2 regions of the Micromonospora sp. WMMD956 genome follow, and region 2 is predicted to be linked to the other one. Evidence: riboswitches for the same ligand, from Rfam matches in the RefSeq annotation. Region 2 holds a riboswitch; the other holds the start of a gene.
The links. A riboswitch is a leader RNA that binds a small molecule or an ion and turns the genes downstream of it on or off. The one in region 2 is predicted to bind thiamine pyrophosphate.
Positions count from the first base shown of each region.

Region 1: linked by a shared signal. The riboswitch ahead of O7628_RS08120 (thiamine phosphate synthase) and the one ahead of O7628_RS05070 (ECF transporter S component) in region 2 are both predicted to bind thiamine pyrophosphate.

Region 1 covers NZ_JARUBI010000005.1:1,764,303-1,768,683, reverse strand. Annotated here, with positions in the region: gene O7628_RS08125 (ThuA domain-containing protein) at 1-1,491, opposite strand, end outside; TPP riboswitch at 1,979-2,086, shown strand; gene O7628_RS08120 (thiamine phosphate synthase) at 2,081-2,707, shown strand; gene thiO (glycine oxidase ThiO) at 2,755-3,900, shown strand; gene thiS (sulfur carrier protein ThiS) at 4,116-4,316, shown strand; gene O7628_RS08105 (thiazole synthase) at 4,321-4,381, shown strand, end outside.
Region 2 covers NZ_JARUBI010000005.1:1,098,473-1,102,853, reverse strand. Annotated here, with positions in the region: gene O7628_RS05080 (energy-coupling factor transporter transmembrane component T) at 1-588, opposite strand, end outside; gene O7628_RS05075 (ABC transporter ATP-binding protein) at 620-2,056, opposite strand; gene O7628_RS05070 (ECF transporter S component) at 2,094-2,684, opposite strand; TPP riboswitch at 2,754-2,859, opposite strand; gene O7628_RS05065 (permease) at 3,183-4,124, shown strand; gene O7628_RS05060 (TIGR03943 family protein) at 4,121-4,381, shown strand, end outside.

The sequences.
Region 1 (4,381 bases), 670 kb from region 2:
CATGCCGAAGATCTCGGGGCGGGTCTTCGCGGTGCCCGGCGCGAACAGGTTCCCCGTGGGGATCGTGTAGGTGCCGTCGTCCTCCGGGTGGATCCGGATCACCTTGCCGCGCAGGTCGTTGGTGTTGCCGGCGCTGCGCTGCGCGTCGTAGTCCTGCCGGCCGGCCCGCTCGTCGATCGGCGTGAAGGCGCTCGACTCGAACGGGTTGGTGTTGTCACCGGTGGCCAGGTACAGGTTGCCCTTCGAGTCGAAGGTCATGCTGCCGCCGGCGTGGCAGCAGGTGTTGCGCTGCGTGTCGACCTGGAGGACGACCTTCTCGGTGGCCTTGTCGATGGCGTCACCGTTGACGGTGAACCGGGACAGGTAGTTGCGGGGGCCGCCACCGGCCGGCGCGTAGTACAGGTAGATCCACTTGTTGGTGGCGAAGTCCGGGTCGAGGCGGAGGCCGAGCAGGCCGTCCTCGTTGCCGGTGAAGACGTCCAGCTTGGTCGCGGTGACCGTGTTGCCGGTGTCCGGCTTGATGATCTGCACCCGGCCGTCACGCTCGGCGTAGAACACCCGACCGTCCGGAGCGATGTCCAGCTCCATCGGGTTGTTGGTGTTGCTGTCCAGCGTCACCTTGTCGAAGTTCGAGGTCTTCGAGGCGCCGCAGTCGGCCTTCTCCACGCCCGCGGCGGTGCGGATGCCGCCGAGCAGGTGGGCCAGGAACTCGGGCTCCTGGTACGACTGCTGGGTGTGGCCGCCGCCGGTGTACCAGGCCCGGCCGCCGTCGTAGTCCTGGCACCAGGCGGTCGGGTGGTCGGCGCCCATCGCGCCGGTGCCCGGGGTGTAGGACTTCTCGTCCAGGCTGGCCAGGACGTGCACGTTGGCGCGCGGGTTGGTCCGGAAGTTGTACCACTCGTCGAACCGGGACCACTTGTCCGGCAGCGTGGCCGTGGACGGGTGGGCGTGGTCCTCGACCTTGACGGTGGCCTGCTGGTTGGCCGGGTGGTTGGAGAAGTACGCGCCGACCAGCTTGCCGTACCAGGGCCAGTCGTACTCGGTGTCCGACGCGGCGTGGACGCCGGCGTAGCCGCCGCCGGCCTGGATGTAGCGCTCGAACGCGGCCTGCTGGTCGGCGGTGAGGACGTCACCGGTGGTCGACAGCCAGATCACGGCCTGGTACTTCGCGAGGTTGGCGTCGTTGAACGCGGCGCCGTCCTCGGTCGTGTCGACGGTGAAGCCGTTGTCGGTCCCGAGCTTCTGGATCGCGGCGATGCCGGCCGGGATCGCGTCGTGCCGGAAGGCGGCGGTCTTGGAGAAGACGAGCACCGAGAACGGGTCCGTGGCGGCGGCCGCCACGGGGGCCGCCGCCAGGGGCGCCGCCTGCGCGGCGGCCGGTGCCGCCTGGGCGGGGGTGCCGGCGACCAGGCCGGTGGCGACGAGGGACAGGCTGAGAAGTGAGGAACTGAGGATGCCGCGAGGTATGCGGCGGCGGCGGGATGGAGACACTCCATGCTCCTTTTGTCCGAGCTGGACAGTGGTGGGCTCGGGGACGACTTCGCCGCAGACCGTCCCCGGTCGGTGCGGGTGCCGGGTCGGACCAGCGCCCGGGCACCTGTAACGTCGGCGCGGGCCTGGGCCCGCGCCGGTCGGACCGGCACGCGAGGGGGCCGCGTGCCGGTGGTCGGTGGGCGGTCACGCCAGGGCCGTCCACCGGTCGGATCGGGGTGGACGACCACGCCAGGGCCGCTCACCGGTAGGTCGGTGCGGGCCACGCCGAGGCCACGCGCCGAAATATGTCGATCGGTTGAACAAATTAGCGCCGCTGGACTCGTTTCCGGCAAGGCGTCGGCGTGTAACGATTCGGTATCGGCGATCGGCCTATCCGGCGCATGCGGAGGAATGGGGAGAAGTGGCTCGCCGGCCGGTTGATCGTGGTCTGGACCACCGGTCGGATCCCTTGGCGGATCGACCGATCCGTCGTACGGTGACACGGAAGTAACCCACGGGAGCCCGGTGCACCGGGCTGAGAGGGGGGCTGGAGCCCCCGACCGTCGAACCTGATCCGGGTAATGCCGGCGCAGGGAGGAGAGTTGCCGTGCCGTCCCTTGGACGACTGCATCTGATCACCGACACCCGGCCGGGGCGCGACCCCCTCGCCGTGCTGCGCGCCGCCCTGCCGGTGGCCCGCGCCGAGCTGGTCGTCCAGGTCCGGGTCACCGACGACGCCACCGACCGCGAGGCGTACGACCTCGCCCGGCGGGCGGTCGCCCTGTGCGCCCCGTACGGGGCGACGTGCCTGGTCAACGACCGGCTGCACGTGGCGCTCGCGGTCGGCGCCGCCGGCGGCCACGTCGGCGCGGACGACCTGCCCGTCCCGGCGGCCCGCCGGATCCTCGGCCCCACCGCGGTGCTCGGCGCGACCGCCCGGTCACCGGGACCGGCCGCCGAGGCGGTGGCCGGCGGGGCCAGCTACCTCGGCGTCGGCCCCTGCCACGCCACCGACACCAAGGCGGGGCTGCCGGACCCGATAGGCCCCGCCGGGGTACGCGCCGTGGCCGGGGCCGTGGCGGTGCCGGTGATCGCCATCGGCGGGGTGACCGCCGCCGGTGTCCCGGCGCTGCGCGCCGCCGGGGCGTACGGGGTGGCGGTGGTCGGGGCGCTCTCCGCCGCCGCCGATCCGGCGCGCGCCACCGCCGAGCTGCTCGGGGCGCTGACGTGCTAGCCGGCGCCGGGGTGTCCGGCGGCGCTGCGGCGTCCGGGGGAGCTGACATGTTAGGAAGGGACCCTTCCTATACAGAAAGCGTTAACAGGGGGCCCTTCCTTACCGACGTGGCGGTGGTGGGGGGCGGGGCCGTCGGGCTGGCCGTGGCGTGGCGGTGCGCGGCGCGCGGGCTGCGCGTCACCGTGCACGACCCGGCCCCCGGGGCGGGCGCGTCCCACGTCGCCGCCGGGATGCTGTCGCCGGTCGCCGAGTCCTACTTCGGCGAACGGGAGCTGACCGCGCTGCTGGTCGCCTCGGCCGCCCGCTGGCCCGCGTTCGCCGCCGAGCTGACCGCCGCCAGCGGCGTCGACCTCGGGTACCGCACCGAGGGCACCCTCGTCGTCGGGCTCACCGGCGACGACCTCGCCGAGGCACGGCGGCTGTGGTCGTACCAGCGGGACCTGGGGCTGCCGATCAGCCCGCTGCGCCCGTCGGAGCTGCGCGACCGCGAACCGGCGCTCGCCACCCGGGTGCGCGGCGGCGCGATCGCCCCCGGCGATCACCAGGTCGACCCCCGGCGGCTGGTCACGGCGCTGCGCACCGCCGCCGGGCGGGCCGGCGCGACCCTCGTCGCCGGCGGGGTGCGGTCGCTGTCCGACCTCGACGCCCGGGTCACCGTCGTCGCGGCCGGCTGCGGGGCCGCCGCGCTCACCGGGCTGCCGGTCCGCCCGGTCAAGGGCCAGATCCTGCGGCTGCGCGCGCCCGACGGCGGCCCGCCGGGCTTCCGGCACGTCCTCCGGGGGTACGCCGACGGCGAACCCGTCTACCTGGTGCCCCGCTCCAGCGGGGAGGTGGTGGTCGGCGCGACCGTCGAGGAACGCGCCGACACCGACGTCACCGCCGGGGCGGTGCTGCGGCTGCTCCGCGCCGCCGTGGATCTCGTCCCCGAGCTGGCCGAGTACGACCTGGTCGAGGCGACCGCCGGGCTGCGCCCCGGCACCCCCGACAACAGGCCGGTCATCGGGCCGCTGCCCGGCCGGCCCGGCGTGCTCGCCGCCACCGGCCACCACCGGCACGGCATCGTGCTCACCCCGGTCACCGCCGACCTCGTCACCGACCTGATCGTCACCGGGCAGGCGGGCTCCCCGGCGGTGGATCCGCTGCTCGCCCCCTTCACCCCCGAGCGGTTCGCCGGCCAACGCCGGTCCGACTGACCGCCGTCGACCCGACCGACCCGACCACCCGACCGACCCGCGCCACCGACCCGCGCCACCGGTCCGCGAGCCGCGCACCGAGCCGCGCACCGAGCCGCGCACCGAGCCGCGCCACTGGTCCGGCCGGGCCGCCGCCGGCCTGACCGATCGCGTCCGGCCCGGCGCGTCCCGTCACCGGTGGCGGGCCGAGGACGCATCCGAGGAGGAGCACCCACATGGAACTGACGGTGAACGGCACCGGGCGTACCCTGCCCGCCGGAGCGACCGTGGCCGACCTGGTCGGCCTGGTCACCGATCAGCGGCGCGGCCTCGCCGTCGCGGTCAACGGCGAGGTCGTGCCGCGCGGCGGCTGGCCGGGGACCCCGCTGCGCGACGGCGACCACGTCGAGGTGCTCAGCGCCGCCCAGGGCGGGTGACGGCATGTCCCACGAGGGCTTCGCGTTCGAGCTGGGCGGCGTGACGTTCGGGTCCCGGCTGATCC
Region 2 (4,381 bases):
CGCGGTCGAGACGAACAGCCGCAGCCGGGCCACCGGGTTGCGGCCGGCGTCCACCCCGCGCGCCCGCCGGGCCATGCTGATCATCTGCCACTCCTGGCCGAGCAGCGGCACCAGCCGGAACGCCGCCAGCGCCCCGATCGCGAAGCGGGCCGGGGCCCTCGCGTTCTGCACCAGCGCGTCGGCCAGGTCGGTCGGGTCGGTGGTGGCGAAGACCATCACCCCGGGCAGCGCCACCGCGAGCATGCGCAGGGCCAGCCCGAGCGCGGTCAGCAGCACCCCGCTGGTGACCGCCACCGGCCCCGCCTCGACCAGCGTCCGGCCGGTGCGCTCGGCGGCGAACAGGACCAGGGTCACCACGATGCCGGCGGCGCTGAGCAGCAGCGGCGCGGCCCGCCGGGCGAGCACCCCGTAGCGGATGCCGAACAGCGGCAGCACGGCCAGCTCCACGCCGATGGCGACGGCCGGCGCCACCGGGTCGAGGGTGGCGAGCAGGGTGAACGAGAAGACCAGCGCGGCGGCGACCTTCGCCACGGGGTTGCGCCGGGCCAGCGGGGCCCCGGGTGCGGCGACCGGCTCGATGCTGATCACGCGACCACCGCCCGTCGGCGGCCGGTGCCGGTCACGCCGCCACCGCCGCCGGGTCTCGGGTGAGGGTGAGCCGCCGGTCGGCCAGGGCCGCCACGAAGTCCGCGTCGTGGGTGACGGCGACGACGCCGTGCCCCTCGTCGCGCAGCTCGGCGAACAGGTCCACCAGCTCCAGCCAGGTGCGCCGGTCCTGGCCGAAGGTGGGCTCGTCGCAGACCAGCAGGCGGGGCGCGGTGGCCAGGGCCGTCGCCACGCTCAGCCGCCGCGCCTCCCCACCCGAGAGGGTGTACGGGTTCGCGCGCGCCAACCGCGCCAGGCGCAGCCGGTCCAGCAGCCCGTCCACGGTGGCCCGGACGGCGGCCTCGCCGTGGCCGGTGCGGCGCGGCCCGAGGGCCAGCTCGTCGTAGACCGTGCCGGTGACGAACTGGTGCTCCGGGTCCTGGAAGACCGACCCGATCCGGCGGGCCAGGGCGGGCGCCCGCCAGCGGTGCGGCGCGGTGGCGGCGTCCCGCCCGGCCAGCTCCCGGGTCGCCGCCACCCGCCCGGCCCCGGGGCGCAGCAGGCCGCCCAGCAGCAGCGCCAGGGTGGACTTGCCCGCCCCGTTCGGGCCGAGGACGGCGAGCGCCTCGCCGGCGCGTACCGCCAGGTCGGTCGGGGCGAGGCGGGGCGGCAGGGCGGCCCCGTCGGCGGTGAGCAGCGCCGCGCCGGGGGCGGCGGCGGCCCGCCGGGGCGGCACCGTCCGGCCGGGCACCCAGACCCCCTCGGCGGCGAGCGCGTCGCCGTGGGCGGCGAAGACGGCCTCCGGCGGCCCGTCGGCGCGCAAGCCGCCGCCCGGCTCCAGCACCACCACCCGGTCGACCAGCGGCAGCGCCTCGGCGACCCGGTGCTCGACCAGGACCAGCGCGGTGTCGGCGGTGACGGCGTCGGCCACGGCCCGGCGGACCAGCGCCGCCCCGGCCGGGTCGAGGTTGGCGGTCGGCTCGTCGAGCAGCAGCAGCCCCGGCCGCAGGGCGAGCGCCCCGGCCAGCGCGAGCCGCTGCTGTTCGCCGCCGGAGAGGGCGGCGGTCGGGCGGTCCCGGTGGTAGGGGAAACCGACCCGGCGCAGCGCCTCGTCCACCCGGGGCCAGATCTCACCGGCGGGCACGCCGCGGTTCTCCAGCCCGAACGCGACGTCGTCGCCGCAGCGGGCCATCACGAGCTGGCTCTCCGGGTCCTGGAAGACGATGCCGACCCGGTCCCGGTCGGCGCGGGGGTCGACGCCGTCGACCTCGACGACGCCCTCCTGCTCGCCCGAGTCGGCGGAGAGCAGCCCGGCCAGGGCGGCCAGCAGCGTGCTCTTGCCGGCCCCGGAGGGCCCCAGCAGCAGCACCCGCTCGCCGGCCCCGACGCTCAGGTCGACCCCGCGCACCGCCCAGGCCCGCCGCCCGGCGTGCCGCCACCCGAACCCCCGCACCACCACCCGCGCCGTCACCCGTCCCCCTCCCCGGTCGGCATGTGGACCGATCGCGCTAGATCGGGGTGCGGGTGCGGGCGGCGGGGAAGCGGTCCAGGACGCCCGTGGTGAGCAGGGCGCGCAGGAGGGCCCACGCGCCCGCGCCCGCGATGACCGTGGCGCTGACCACGGTGAGCAGGGCGTACGGGAGGCGGTAGCCGGTCAGGTCGTACTCGGCGTTCCACACGAGGAAGTCGAACAGGGCGGCGCCGACGCCGGTGAGCGCCCCGGCGAGCAGCGCGGTCGGCAGCCGGAACGAGCGGTAGCGGAACGCGGCGAACGCCAGCTCCGCGCCGAGGCCCTGGACCATGCCCTGCGGGATCACCGTGCCGGCCCACTGGCTGCCCAGCAGGGCGGACAGGACGGCGGCGACGGTCTCGCAGTACAGGGCCGCGCCCGGCTTGCGGATCACCAGGCCGCCGAGCACGGCCGGCATCAGCCAGACGCCGTAGAGCAGGGTCTGCGCGGGCGGGAAGAACGCGAACGCCCCCTCGGTGGCGCTCCAGACCAGCCCCCAGGCCCAGAAGATGACGCCGAAGGCGACGGCGATCACCGAGGCGACCACGATGTCGATCGTGCGCCAGCGGTTGCTGTCGGTGTGGTTCATGGTGGCTCCCAGTCCTTGACGAACCAGGAGAAGACGCACGCCGCGCCCGGTGCACCGGACGTCGACGCGGCTGGAGGTCGACCGAACTCCCTGCGCTGGCATTACCCAGATCAGGTTCGAGGGTCTGCGGGCGGTGCCCGCACTCTCAGCGCTGTGCGCTCCCCTGTCGGATGTGAAGTTGTCTTCCCGACGCTAACACCCGGGAAGATCACCGGGCAAAGTGATCTTTCCGCAGCTCACGAGGGAGGATCGGCGGAACCCGGTCACCGCCGTCCCGGCGTCGTCCGTCGACCCGGCCCGCCGGGCGCGATAGTGTCGCGCCGCCGGACCTCACCCGCCTCCAGGGAGCAGACCGTGGCGTCGACGACCGACAGCTCCGCGCCGCCCGCCGGCCCCGACGGGCGGGCCCCGGCGACGGGGCCGGGCGGCGGGGACCGGCCGGACGTACCCCAGGGGGAGGCGGCGTCGGGCGGGCCGCGACGGTCGGTCGGCGGCCGGATCGGCTCGGTCGAGGTGCTGGCCGCGCTGCTGGTTCTCCTGATCGTGTTCCGCGCGCAGCTCGCCGCCGCGCTGTCCGCGCCCCGGTTGCAGACCTGGACGACGGTCTTCGTCTCGGTGCTGGTGCAGGCCGTGCCCTTCCTCGTCTTCGGGGTGCTGCTCTCGGCGGTGATCGCGGTCTTCGTGCCGCGCTCGTTCTGGGCCCGGGCGCTGCCCCGGCACCCGGCCCTCGCGGTGCCGGTGGCCAGCGCCGCAGGCGTGGTGCTGCCCGGCTGCGAGTGCGGCTCGGTGCCGATCGCCGGGTCGCTGATCCGGCGCGGCGTGACCCCGGCGGCGGCCCTGGCGTTCCTGCTCGCCGCCCCGGCGGTCAACCCGGTCGTGCTCGCCGCCACCGCCGTCGCCTTCCCCGGCGCTCCGGAGATGGTGCTCGGCCGGGCGGTCGCCAGCCTGGTCGTCGCCATGGTCATGGGGTGGCTCTGGCTGCGGCTCGGCCGCGCCGACTGGATCCGGCTGCCGCGCCGGCCCGAGCTCGACGGCGCGTCGCGGGGCGCGGCCTTCTGGGCGGCCGTGCGCCACGACGTCGTGCACGCCGGGGGCTTCCTGGTCGTCGGCGCGATGGCCGCCGCCAGCATCAACGTGCTGGTGCCGGAGCGCTGGCTGCAGACCCTGGCCGACAAGCCGGTGCTGTCGGTGCTCGCCCTGGCCGTGCTCGCCGTGCTGCTGTCCATCTGCTCGGAGGCCGACGCCTTCGTCGCGGCGTCGCTGTCGCAGTTCTCCCTCACCTCCCGGCTCGTCTTCCTGGTGGTCGGGCCGATGGTCGACCTCAAGCTGATCTCGATGCAGGCCGGCGTCTTCGGCCGCCGGTTCGCGGTCCGGTTCGCCCCGGCGACGTTCGCGGTCGCCGTCGGCGTGGCCAGCCTCGCCGGGGCGGTGCTGCTGTGAACCGGCAGGCGCAGGCCGTCGTCCTGCTGCTGCTCGGCGGCGCGGTGGTCCGGGCCAGCGTCACCGACCTCTACCTGCGCTACGTCAAGGAGGGGCTGCGGCCGTTCCTGATCGCCGCCGGGCTCGTGCTGGTCGTCGCCGCGGTCATGACCCTGTGGTACGACCTGCGCCCCGCCCCGCGCGGCGACGCCCACGGGGCCGACGACGACGGGCCCGGGGCCGGGCCCGGCGGGCACCCGGCCGACGACGACGGGCAC